Regions from separate parts of the Erwinia sp. SLM-02 genome, predicted to be linked through region 3. Evidence: predicted binding sites of a transcription regulator. Region 3 holds the regulator's gene; each other region holds the start of a gene.
The links. Region 3 encodes PurR, which represses purine synthesis genes. Its sites were predicted from a motif close to CANGCAAACGTTTGCNTG; they were not measured.

Region 1 (3,981 bases), 1.1 Mb from region 3:
ATTTCAGCAATCATGCGGTCGGTCAGTTCACCAATCGTTTCGCCGTTTTCATTAGCGCGTTTGATAATCTTGTCATCAATATCGGTGATGTTACGCACGTACTTAAGGGAGTAGCCGAGGTAACGCAGGTAGCGGGCCACCACGTCAAACGCCACGAAGGTCCTGCCGTGACCAATGTGACAGAGGTCATAAACGGTAATGCCGCACACGTACATGCCAATCTGACCGGCATGGATTGGTTTAAATTCCTCTTTTTGACGACTCAGGGTGTTGAAAATCTTTAGCATTGAGACATTCCGTTTTAGGCGTGTGCGGGGTTAATGATAAAAATGATAATCCGGTATTCTGACGCATTTTTCATGCCAGCGCTACGCCAGGTATCGCGATAGCGCGGATGTTGTTATGCAGCAGGGCTGACTCGCCATCACATTTTGTGATATAAGAGCCGTCTGCCGCACGGAGCGGACATTCGTCCATGCTTTCGACGCGCATTCTTAAAAACTCTAACCCTGACAGGATGAGAATATGGTCACTTTCCAGACTAACCACGGCGATATCGTAATCAAAACTTTTGATGACAAAGCGCCGGCTACCGTAAAAAACTTCCTGGAGTATTGCCGTGAAGGTTTCTACGACAACACCATTTTTCACCGCGTAATCAACGGTTTCATGGTTCAGGGCGGTGGTTTTGAACCCGGCATGAAGCAGAAAAACACCAAAGACGAGATCCGCAACGAAGCGAACAACGGTCTGAAGAACACCAAAGGTACTCTGGCGATGGCGCGTACTCAGGCTCCTCACTCAGCCACCGCTCAGTTCTTTATCAACGTTGCCGACAACGACTTCCTGAACTTCCGTGACGAAAGCCTGCAGGGCTGGGGTTACTGCGTGTTCGCTGAAGTGGTTGAGGGTATGGATGTGGTCGAGAAGATCAAAGCCGTTTCCACCGGCCGCAGCGGTATGCACCAGGATGTGCCAAAAGACGACGTGATTATCCAGAAAGTCACCGTCAGCGAGTAATAATGTCGCACACGCTGTTTATCGCAGATATCCACCTGTGCGTTGAGGAACCGGCAATCACTGCCGGTTTTCTTCATTTTTTACGCCGTGAAGCTCAGCACGCTGATGCCCTCTATATCCTCGGCGACCTGTTTGAAGCCTGGATCGGCGACGACGACCCGAATCCGCTGCATGCGGAAATCGCTCAGGCTCTGCGCCAGCTCAACATCCCCTGTTTCTTTATCCACGGCAACCGTGATTTCCTGCTGGGAAAACGCTTCGCCCGCGCCGCAGGCATGACCCTGCTGCCGGAAGAGCAGCTGCTGGAACTGTACGGTAAGCGCGTGCTGATTATGCACGGCGACACGCTTTGTACCGATGACGTGGGCTATCTGCGTTTCCGCGCCAAAGTGCATCAGCCATGGCTGCAAAAGCTGTTCCTGGCCCTGCCCCTGTTTGTTCGTCAGCGTATTGCGGTAAAGATGCGCGCTGGAAGTCAGCAGGCCAACAGCAGCAAAGACATCGCCATTATGGACGTGAACCCGCAGGCGGTTGTGGCAGCAATGCAGCGCCATCATGCGCCGGTTTTGATCCACGGCCACACCCATCGCCCGGCGGTCCATCAGCTGAGGGTTGACGGCAGCCCGGCTGAAAGAGTCGTTCTGGGTGCCTGGCACGAGCAGGGATCGATGATTAAAGTCAGTGCAGACGAGACAACGCTGATTTCCTTCCCGTTCTGAATCAAAATTTTGCTCTGAGATGGCGCGATAATCCGCTACGCAACCGTTTTCCTTGCCGCTGACTCATGGTATTCTCTCTGCCCTTCCCATCGGGTAGCCACAGGGTTACTACGGTGACGATTTAACATCACAGGAGTCAGCCCCGCATGTCATCTAACGCCGCACCGGCCCGCATTGCTATTGTTATGGGTTCCAAAAGTGACTGGGCAACCATGCAGTTTGCAGCGGAAATCCTCACCAGTCTGGACGTTCCCTTCCACTGTGAAGTGGTTTCTGCCCACCGTACCCCGGACAAGCTGTTCAGCTTTGCCGAACAGGCTGCGGATAACGGCTATCAGGTGATCATTGCTGGCGCAGGCGGCGCGGCCCACCTGCCGGGTATGCTGGCGGCGAAAACGCTGGTTCCGGTGCTGGGCGTACCGGTGCAGAGCGCGGCACTGAGCGGCGTTGACAGCCTTTACTCCATCGTACAGATGCCGCGCGGTATTCCGGTTGGCACGCTGGCGATTGGTAAAGCCGGAGCGGCAAACTCCGCCCTGCTGGCGGCGCAGATCGTTGCCCTCCACGATGCCGGGCTGGCAACGCGCCTGGCGGCATGGCGTCAGTCCCAGACCGATGAAGTGCTGAACAACCCGGATCCACGGGGTGATGCATGAAACCGGTTTGCGTATTAGGCAACGGCCAGCTGGGGCGCATGCTGCGCCAGGCGGGCGAGCCGCTGGGCATCGCGGTGTATCCCGTGGGCCTGGATGCGGAACCGGAAGCGCTGCCGATTGCCGCCAGCGTGATTACCGCGGAAATTGAGCGCTGGCCGGAAACCGCACTGACCCGTGAACTGGCAGGCCATAACGCTTTCGTTAACCGCGATATCTTCCCACTGCTGGCCGACCGCCTGACGCAGAAGCAACTGCTGGACCGGCTTGGCCTGGCCACCGCGCCGTGGCAGCTGCTCTCCTCTGCCGACCAGTGGCCGCAGGTGTTCACCACCCTCGGCGAGCTGGCGATCGTTAAGCGCCGCACCGGTGGCTACGACGGGCGCGGCCAGTGGCGTCTGCGCGCAAACGAGACCGGCTCGCTGCCGGAAGAGTGCTACGGCGAATGCATCGTTGAGCGCGGCATTAACTTCTCCGGCGAAGTGTCGCTGGTGGGCGCACGCGGCCACGATGGCCATACGGTATTCTATCCGCTGACTCATAACCTGCATCAGGACGGTATTCTGCGCACCAGCGTGATGCTGCCCGTGGTGAACGCTGCCCATCAGCAGCAGGCCGAGCAGATGCTGTCGGCAATTATGAACGAGCTGAACTACGTCGGCGTGATGGCGATGGAGTGCTTCGTGGTGCCGGAAGGTCTGCTGATTAACGAGCTGGCCCCACGCGTGCACAACAGCGGCCACTGGACGCAGAACGGCGCATCGATTAGCCAGTTTGAGCTGCACCTGCGGGCGATCCTCGATCTGCCGCTGCCGAAGCCGGTCGTCAGCAGTCCGGCGGTGATGGTGAATCTGATCGGCACCGACGTGAATCTGGACTGGCTGCAGCAGCCGCTGGTGCACCTGCACTGGTACGATAAAGAAGTGCGCCCGGGCCGTAAGGTCGGTCACCTCAACCTGTCAGACGTCAGCACCGCAGCGTTACGCGACGCGCTGAACGCGCTGGTGCCGATGCTGCCGGAGGAGTACACCAGCGGGATTGCCTGGGCGGTTGAGAAGCTGGGCTGATCCCCGCCTCAGTTTTTTGGATATATATTGAAGAACGCGATATGCGTTCTTCAATTATTTACACGTTTTAGATGTAGAAAGGAAAAGAATAGTCCTGAACTATACTTTAGTACGGCTAACAATTTTCATTTTAACAGCGTATTGTTGCAGCACTAAAAATACAATATATCAATAAATTGCCAGTCTTTTTATTATCCAGCACCAGGGGATTTTATCAATCATACTGAAGCCAGGTATGAAATGCTTCAATTTCTGTCACCCGGCATATTAACCTCTATAAAAACCAGTAATATATATCGTCACCATCAAATCATACTTACAGTATCTATAAGATATAGCACAACACTGTAATTAAACCAATGATTATGATCATGTTGATCGCAGCCACCAAGGAAAGGACCATTTACAAGGATGGGTCATTATGCGAAATCTATTTTTTAACAACATAGCAATTAACTCATCCATTAAAATGCACCTTGAAAAAAGGCTGGCGAAGTATAAAAATTTTAATTATGCCTATGC
Region 2 (3,981 bases), 1.4 Mb from region 3:
CGGTCGATCACTTCCTGGCAGCGGCGTTCCATTTCCGGGTTATCGCGCTGTACCGAAGCGAAGTCCAGATCGGCATCCGACTGTCCGGAAGCCATCGAGGAGGCTGCTCCGCCGCCAAGGCCGATATTCATCGCCGGGCCACCCAGTACGATCAGTTTGGCACCGACGGTGATTTCGCCTTTCTGCACGTGATCGGCGCGGATGTTACCAATACCACCGGCCAGCATGATCGGCTTGTGGTAGCCGCGCAGCTCTTCGCCATTGTGGCTATTGACGCGCTCTTCATAGGTACGGAAGTAGCCGTTCAGCGCCGGGCGACCAAATTCGTTGTTAAACGCCGCGCCACCCAGTGGGCCTTCGGTCATGATATCCAGCGCGGTCACGATGCGATCCGGCTTGCCGAAATCTTCTTCCCACGGCTGTTCAAAGCCCGGGATGCGCAGGTTTGACACGGAGAAACCGACCAGGCCGGCTTTCGGCTTCGCGCCGCGCCCGGTGGCGCCTTCATCACGGATTTCACCACCGGAACCGGTCGCCGCACCCGGCCACGGCGAAATCGCCGTCGGGTGGTTGTGCGTTTCAACCTTCATCAGGATGTGCGTGTCTTCCTGGTGGAAGTCATACGCGCCCTGGCGGTCAGCGTAGAAGCGGCCAACCTGAGAACCTTCCATCACCGCGGCATTGTCTTTATAGGCAGACAGCACGTGGTCCGGGGTTTTCTCGAAGGTGTTTTTGATCATCTTGAACAGCGACTTTGGCTGCTGCTCACCGTCAATCACCCAGTCGGCGTTGAAAATTTTGTGACGGCAGTGCTCTGAGTTTGCCTGGGCAAACATGTAGAGCTCGATGTCGTTCGGGTTGCGCCCCAGTTTTTCAAACGCGGCCAGCAGGTAGTCGATCTCATCCTCGGCGAGTGCCAGACCCAGCTTGATATTAGCCTGAACCAGCGCATCACGACCTTCACCCAGCACGTCCACGCTCTGAACCGGCGCGGGCTGATGGTGTGCGAACAGCTGCTCGGCCTGATTCAGGTCCGTAAACACGGTTTCCATCATGCGATCGTGCAGCAGAGCGGCCAGCGCGCCCCACTGTGCATCGGTCAGCTGTGGCGCCTGAATATAGAAGGCCAGGCCGCGCTCAAGGCGCAGAACCTGAGGCAGGTCGCAGTTGTGGGCGATATCGGTCGCTTTGGATGACCACGGGGAGATCGTGCCGGGACGCGGGGTCACCAGCAGCAGGCGGCCTTCCGGGGTATGCTCAGCGAGAGAAGGACCGTATTTCAGCAGGCGCTGCAGACGCGCTTTCGCATCCGCATCAAGCGGTGCGCTGACATCGGCGAAATGGACGTACTCGGCGTAAATATCACTCACCGGCAGGTGAGCGTCCTGAAAGCGGGTCAGCAGTTTGTTAATACGAAATGCCGACAGGGCGGGCGAACCACGCAGAATTTCCATCATTAAAGATCTCTCGTCTCGAAGCGCCGGGCGACGCTTCATTGGGCGCAACAGGGAAAACGGGCGCTATTATAGAGAATCCCCACCGGTTACGAAACCGTTTGCGCAGAATTAATCGACATCCAGAATTGGCTGAAAATCACACGATTCAGGTTGATTTAGGTTGCGATGCCACGCGGAGTTGCGCAAAATGCTCCACGCTCAGGAGCAATTATAGCCAATAAATACTGCCATTAAAGACAGATACCTGAGAGCCACCGAGAGATAACTATTTGAAACGCCTAAAATTAAACTACCTGCTCATCGGGCTGGTTATGGTGCTGCTCGCGCTTGCACTGTGGCCGTCGATACCCTGGTACGGCGGGGCAACCGACCGCGTCGCGCAGATAAAATCGCGAGGAGTTTTACGTGTCAGCACGATAAATTCTCCTCTGACCTATTACACCGTCAATAAATCACCGGCCGGTATGGACTACGAGCTGGCAAAACGCTTCGCCGATTATCTGGGTGTGAAGCTTGAAGTAACCGTGCGCCCGAACCTGAGCGATCTGTTTGACGATCTGGAAGATGACAAAGCTGATGTGCTGGCGGCCGGTTTAATTTACAACGATGAACGCCTGGCGCATTTCCGCGCCGGGCCGACCTACTATTCCGTTTCGCAGCAGCTGGTGTACCGCATCGGCGCAGCGAGGCCGAAAAACCTCGGCGATCTGAAAGGACGGCTGATTGTGGCTTCCGGCTCGGCCTATCTTTCCACCCTGCGCGGATCGAAAGAGAACCAGTACCCGGACCTCGACTGGGCGATTTCGACCGACCAGACGCCGCAGACGCTGCTGCAGGCGGTAGCCGACGGTAAGATCGATTATACGGTGGGGGATTCGGTGACCATCGGCCTGATGCAGCGCATTCACCCGCAGCTGGCGGTGGCGTTTGATATCACCGATGAAGAGCCGGTGACCTGGTATATCCCGCGTGAGCAGGACGACAGCCTGAATGCGGCGATGCTCGACTTCTATAACCAGATGGGCGAAGAAGGTGCGATGGCGCGGCTGGATGAGAAATACCTCGGCCACGTCGGCACCTTCGACTACGTTGACACCCGGACCTTCCTGCGCGCCATCGACGGCACGCTGCCGGGGATCCAGCCGCTGTTTGAAAAGTATGCGCAAAGCATCGACTGGCGGCTGCTGGCGGCCATTTCTTACCAGGAATCACACTGGAACCCGCAGGCCACTTCGCCTACCGGAGTACGTGGGATGATGATGCTGACGCGAAATACCGCCGACAGCCTTAACGTTACGGACCGTACCGATCCGGAGCAGAGCGTGCGCGGCGGCAGCGAGTATCTGGTGAGGATGATGGAAAAAGTGCCGGCGGGGATCCCCGATGACGAACGCATCTGGTTCGCCCTCGCCGCCTACAACATGGGCTACGCCCATATGCTGGACGCGCGTAAGCTGACGGAAAAGCAGCAGGGTAACCCTGACAGCTGGGCAGATGTTAAACTGCGCCTGCCGATGCTGAGCCAGAAGCGCTATTACAGCCAGACCACCTATGGTTACGCGCGCGGGCACGAAGCCTACGCCTACGTAGAAAATATCCGTAAGTATCAGATAAGCCTGGTGGGGTATCTGGACGATCAGGAAAGGAAGCTGGCGCAGAAGGCGGCGACGGAAGCCGAACTGGGCAACGCCTATCCCGCCGTACCGCCGCAGCTGGCAATGAACTGAGGCTAAAGCGGCTTTCCCGCCTGGCGCTGCGCTTTTTTTTCCGCGCGGCGATGGCGGAAAAAGTCGCTGAGCATCGCGGCACACTCCACCGCCAGAATGCCTTCATCTATCTGCACCTGATGATTCATGCCCGGATGCCCCAGCACGTCAAGCAGTGAGCCTGCCGCCCCGGTTTTTTCGTCACGCGCGCCGAACACCAGTCGACCGATACGGCTGTGGACCATCGCCCCCGCACACATCACGCACGGCTCCAGCGTCACGTACAGCGTGGTGTTGAGCAGCCGGTAGTTCTCAATGACTTTCCCCCCCTGGCGCAGCGCCATGATTTCGGCATGTGCGGTAGGATCGTGGTGACCGATAGGCCGGTTCCAGCCCTCGCCGATCACCCGCCCTTCATGAACCAGCACCGCGCCTACCGGAACCTCCCCTTCGTCCCAGGCTCGGCGTGCCAGCATCAGCGCGTGGCGCATCCAGTATTCATCGTTATTGTCGCTCACCTGAGTCTCCAGCGGAAAAAAAGCGCGACATTATACACTGATTACGCCCGGGGGCCGCGCTTATTCAAGCTGTTGCAGCTCGCCCACCGGAGTCACGCGGAAACGATGCTGGCAGAAGAACAGCAGCGGGTTGTCCTGATTACTGTCGCTGTAGCCGCTGTAAAGCTGCAGGGGCGTGCCAATCTGCTCCTCCAGCTGCGCGACCTTTTCATGACCCAGGCAGCGCAGCGCCAGCACCCGTCCGCCCCGGGCGCGGGACATCTGGCTGGCGATCAGTTTCACCTTTGGCAGAAAGGCGGA
Region 3 (3,981 bases):
TGATTGCGCTTAATAATTCATCATTTACTTAATCTGTCTTATTGAAACAAAAAACACCTTACCTTTTGTTAAGAAGTTAGATTAGAATTGCCCTAACCCCTGCAAATTGCAGAATTCTTTTCCGATTGCCATGCAGTCATTACACTGAGTTTAACTGTTAATGGGAACGTTGCGTTTAATCATCACGCTTGGCATGCTGGCCTTCGCCCAGCTGTTCTTTAATCTGGCGCATGCATCGCCTCATGCTCCCGTTAACGCTAATCAGCACAAAGTTGACCACAACACCGCACGTGAGGATGAGCGCCGCAAGCGTCGCCCGGTGAAAGCCGCCTCAACCAAAAAAGTTAAAGAACCCCTCGTTAAAAAAACCAAAGCGCCCGCGCTTAAACAAGCCAAAGTCTCTGCGTCCCAAAAGGCAAAGCTGAAAAAAAGTCAGGAAGCCACTGCCGCTCGCGAAGTGAAAACAACGCGCATCGGTAAAATGGAGAAAAAGCGCTACGGTCGCGAGCGTCTGGCATCATTACAGACCAAAAAAGGCAGGAAAGGCCCGCTGCGCGCTATCGAGCGTGATGAAGTTGAGTCGCCTGAATCCCCGCTTAAGCTGAGTAAGGCGCACCGCGCCCGCTACCAGAAAGCGCGTGAAACCGCGATGAACAAGCTGATGGGCCAGCTCGGTAAGCCCTATCAGTGGGGCGGCACGTCGCCGCAGACGGGTTTCGACTGCAGTGGGCTGGTGTGGTATGCCTATAAAGATCTGGTGAAATTCAAAATCCCGCGCACGGCAAATGAAATGTATCACCTGCGCGATGCCGCTGCGATCAAGCGCGACAAGCTTGAAAAAGGTGACCTGGTGTTCTTCCGTATCAACGGCCGCGGCACTGCCGATCACGTTGGTGTGTATCTTGGCGGTGGGAAATTCATTCAGTCGCCGAGAACCGGCAAAGATATCCAGGTGAGCGCGCTGGGCGATGATTACTGGCAGGAGCACTACATTGGTGCCCGTCGGATGATGACACCCAAAACCATTCGCTGATTGCGCAACGCCGGATGCAGATGCAAATCGGGAGGAGCCTGGCTCCTCCCGATTTTTTTAGTGCAGAATAGCCGTGAAGCTAAATGCAATAATCATCAGAAGCGCACCCACCGTGGTCAGCAGTGAGAATTTCAGATCGGTACTCATCGTCTCTCCTTAATAACCCTGTAAAATGTATGCACAAAGATTTTCCCACAGTTACCCGTAAAAATCTCGTTTTCTCTGCGCAGCCTTGTTAGAATTCCTCTTTTCCGTTGCGCAACAGCAGCGGAAACGGTTTTTGCCAGCTCTGCAGTCACTCTACGGACGATTTTTTCCCCTTTCCGACCCGTTGCGGCAGCACCCAAACCATTTTGGTCTGGCGGGAAAAGGCTGCACCCAGGCAAACGTTTAACCAACCTGTTATCAAATAGTTACGATAACACCAGGAGTATAAGTTTAATGGCAACAATTAAGGATGTGGCAAAGCGAGCCGGGGTTTCGACCACTACGGTGTCCCACGTAATTAATAAAACGCGCTTTGTAGCTGAAGAGACTCGTGAAGCGGTATGGGCAGCAATTAAAGAATTGCACTATTCCCCCAGCGCCGTGGCACGCAGCCTCAAGGTTAACCACACCAAAACTATCGGCCTGCTGGCAACATCCAGCGAAGCACCCTACTTTGCCGAAATCATTGAAGCCGTGGAAAACCGCTGCTTTGCCAAAGGCTATACCCTGATCCTTGGAAACGCCCATAACGACCTGAATAAGCAGCAGGCTTACCTGTCGATGATGGCGCAAAAGCGCGTCGACGGGCTGCTGGTGATGTGCTCTGAGTACCCGGATTCCCTGATCGCTATGCTGGAAGACCACCGCAATATCCCGATGGTGGTGATGGACTGGGGTGAAGCGCGCGGCGACTTTACCGATACCGTACTGGACAACGCCTTTGAGGGTGGCTATCTGGCCGGGCGCTACCTGATTGAGCGTGGACATCGCGATATCGGCGCAATCCCGGGTCAGCTGGAACGCAATACCGGCGGCGGACGCCATGCCGGTTTTCTTAAGGCACTGAACGAAGCCGGCATCACCCTGCGCGAAGAGTGGCTGGTTCAGGGCGACTTCGAACCCGAATCCGGCTATCGGGCCATGCAGCAAATCCTCGGCCAGAAACAGCGCCCTACCGCTATTTTCTGCGGTGGGGACGTGATGGCGATGGGCGCGATTTGCGCGGCCGATGAGATGGGCCTGCGCGTTCCGCAGGATATTTCGGTGATCGGTTATGATAACGTGCGCAACGCGCGCTATTTCACCCCGGCGCTGACCACGGTGCACCAGCCGAAAGAGCGGCTGGGAGAAACCGCCTTCGATATGCTGCTTGACCGCATCACCAGCAAGCGTGAAGAGCCGCAGACTATCGAAGTTCATCCTTCACTGATTGAACGCCGTTCCGTCGCTGACGGTCCGTTCCGCGACTATCGTCGCTGATCCCATCCGGCCCGGCCGTTCGCTCAGGCGGACGGTTCACACAGCCATTCCGCATTCAGCGTTTCGCTGTCGCCAAGATACTCCAGCAGCCAGCTCAGCGCGGGTGAGGCGCTCTGTTCCGACCAGCTCAGGCAGCAGGGGCTGATCGGAAACGGATTCGCCAGCGCCAGTTCGGCGATCCCTCCCTGAGCGATCCAGGTTTGCGCAAAGTGCCCCGGGATCATCCCCACGCACAGCCCGGCACGCAGACAGTCCAGGGCGCTTTCCCAGTCCGGGACCACCAGCCGTCGTTGATTATCCAGCGTCCAGGTGGTGCGTTTTGGCAACGATCGCGAGGTGTCTTCCAGCGTCATGGAGGGCCACTCGCGCAGCAGGTCGTCACTGAGCGGCCCCGGCTGTGCCAGCAAGGTATGCCCGCTTTGCACCACACAGCGCCAGTTCAGGCTGCCCATATCTCGAAAGGCAAAACGCCCCCCTACCGGCACCGCCTGGGTGGCACCGATCGCCACATCCACGCGCCCATCCGCCAGGGCATCCCATACGCCGTTAAACACCTCGGGGAATATATGCAGTTCCATGTCGGGAAAGTGACGATAGAAATCGACGATAAGCTGGCGGGTGCGCTGCGGTCTGACGATGCGATCGACGGCAATATTAATCTGGCCACGCCAGCCGTTTGCCACCTGCTGGCAGCGCCGGCGCGTGGAAAGCATTTTTTTGATAACAGAACGCCCTTCCTCGCTGAATACGCGCCCGGCCTCGGTCAGTACCACATCCCGGTGGCGGCGCTCAAACAGGCTGACGGCCAGCCACTGCTCCAGCTGGCGCACCGTATAGCTCACGGCGGAGGGGACCCGGTGAAGTTCAGCCGCCGCGGCGGTAAAGCTGCCGGTTCTGGCCACCGCTTCAATCACTTCCAGAGAATGTTCTGACCACATAATTTTTGCCTGCAAAAATTTTCAACGCAACCGACTAATATTACCGTTTCACAAGCCCAACTGCATCCCTTTACACTTCCAGCGAAAAAAAACTGCCCTCTACGAGTCAACTATGCCCTCAAAATTCTTTATTGTTTATCTGGCCCTGCTCAGCATGCTGGGTTTTCTTGCTACCGATATGTACCTGCCCGCTTTTGGCGAGATGCAGCAGGATCTGGCCACCGGTTCGGGTGCGATCAGCGCCAGTCTGAGTATTTTTCTGGCCGGCTTCGCCTGCGCGCAGCTTATCTGGGGATCGTTATCCGACCGTCTTGGGCGTAAACCGGTGCTGCTGGTGGGGCTTGGGCTGTTCGCCATCGGCTGCGCGGCGATGATGTGGGTTGAATCCGCAGCGTGGCTGCTCTTTTTCCGCTTCCTGCAGGCGGTGGGCGTTTGCGCTGCCGCCGTCAGCTGGCAGGCGCTGGTTGTCGATCGCTACAGTGCCGCGCAGGCTAAACGCGTATTCGCCACCATCATGCCACTGGTCGCGCTTTCCCCCGCGCT

Region 1: purE (5-(carboxyamino)imidazole ribonucleotide mutase) is a predicted target of PurR. The motif match lies at 1,776-1,793, and genes of this name have one in related genera.
Region 2: purL (phosphoribosylformylglycinamidine synthase) is a predicted target of PurR. The motif match lies at 1,545-1,562, and genes of this name have one in related genera.

Annotation. Positions count from the first base shown of each region.
Region 1 covers NZ_JAQISN010000001.1:239,719-243,699, reverse strand. The annotation lists gene cysS (cysteine--tRNA ligase) at 1-287, opposite strand, end outside; gene ppiB (peptidylprolyl isomerase B) at 526-1,020, shown strand; gene lpxH (UDP-2,3-diacylglucosamine diphosphatase) at 1,023-1,739, shown strand; gene purE (5-(carboxyamino)imidazole ribonucleotide mutase) at 1,886-2,395, shown strand; gene purK (5-(carboxyamino)imidazole ribonucleotide synthase) at 2,392-3,459, shown strand; gene PGH32_RS01195 (LuxR family transcriptional regulator) at 3,881-3,981, shown strand, end outside.
Region 2 covers NZ_JAQISN010000001.1:2,782,325-2,786,305, forward strand. The annotation lists gene purL (phosphoribosylformylglycinamidine synthase) at 1-1,457, opposite strand, end outside; gene mltF (membrane-bound lytic murein transglycosylase MltF) at 1,727-3,184, shown strand; gene tadA (tRNA adenosine(34) deaminase TadA) at 3,187-3,681, opposite strand; gene yfhb (phosphatidylglycerophosphatase C) at 3,742-3,981, opposite strand, start outside.
Region 3 covers NZ_JAQISN010000001.1:1,379,686-1,383,666, reverse strand. The annotation lists gene PGH32_RS06410 (C40 family peptidase) at 170-1,033, shown strand; gene cydH (cytochrome bd-I oxidase subunit CydH) at 1,091-1,180, opposite strand; gene purR (HTH-type transcriptional repressor PurR) at 1,475-2,500, shown strand; gene punR (DNA-binding transcriptional activator PunR) at 2,524-3,438, opposite strand; gene punC (purine nucleoside transporter PunC) at 3,551-3,981, shown strand, end outside.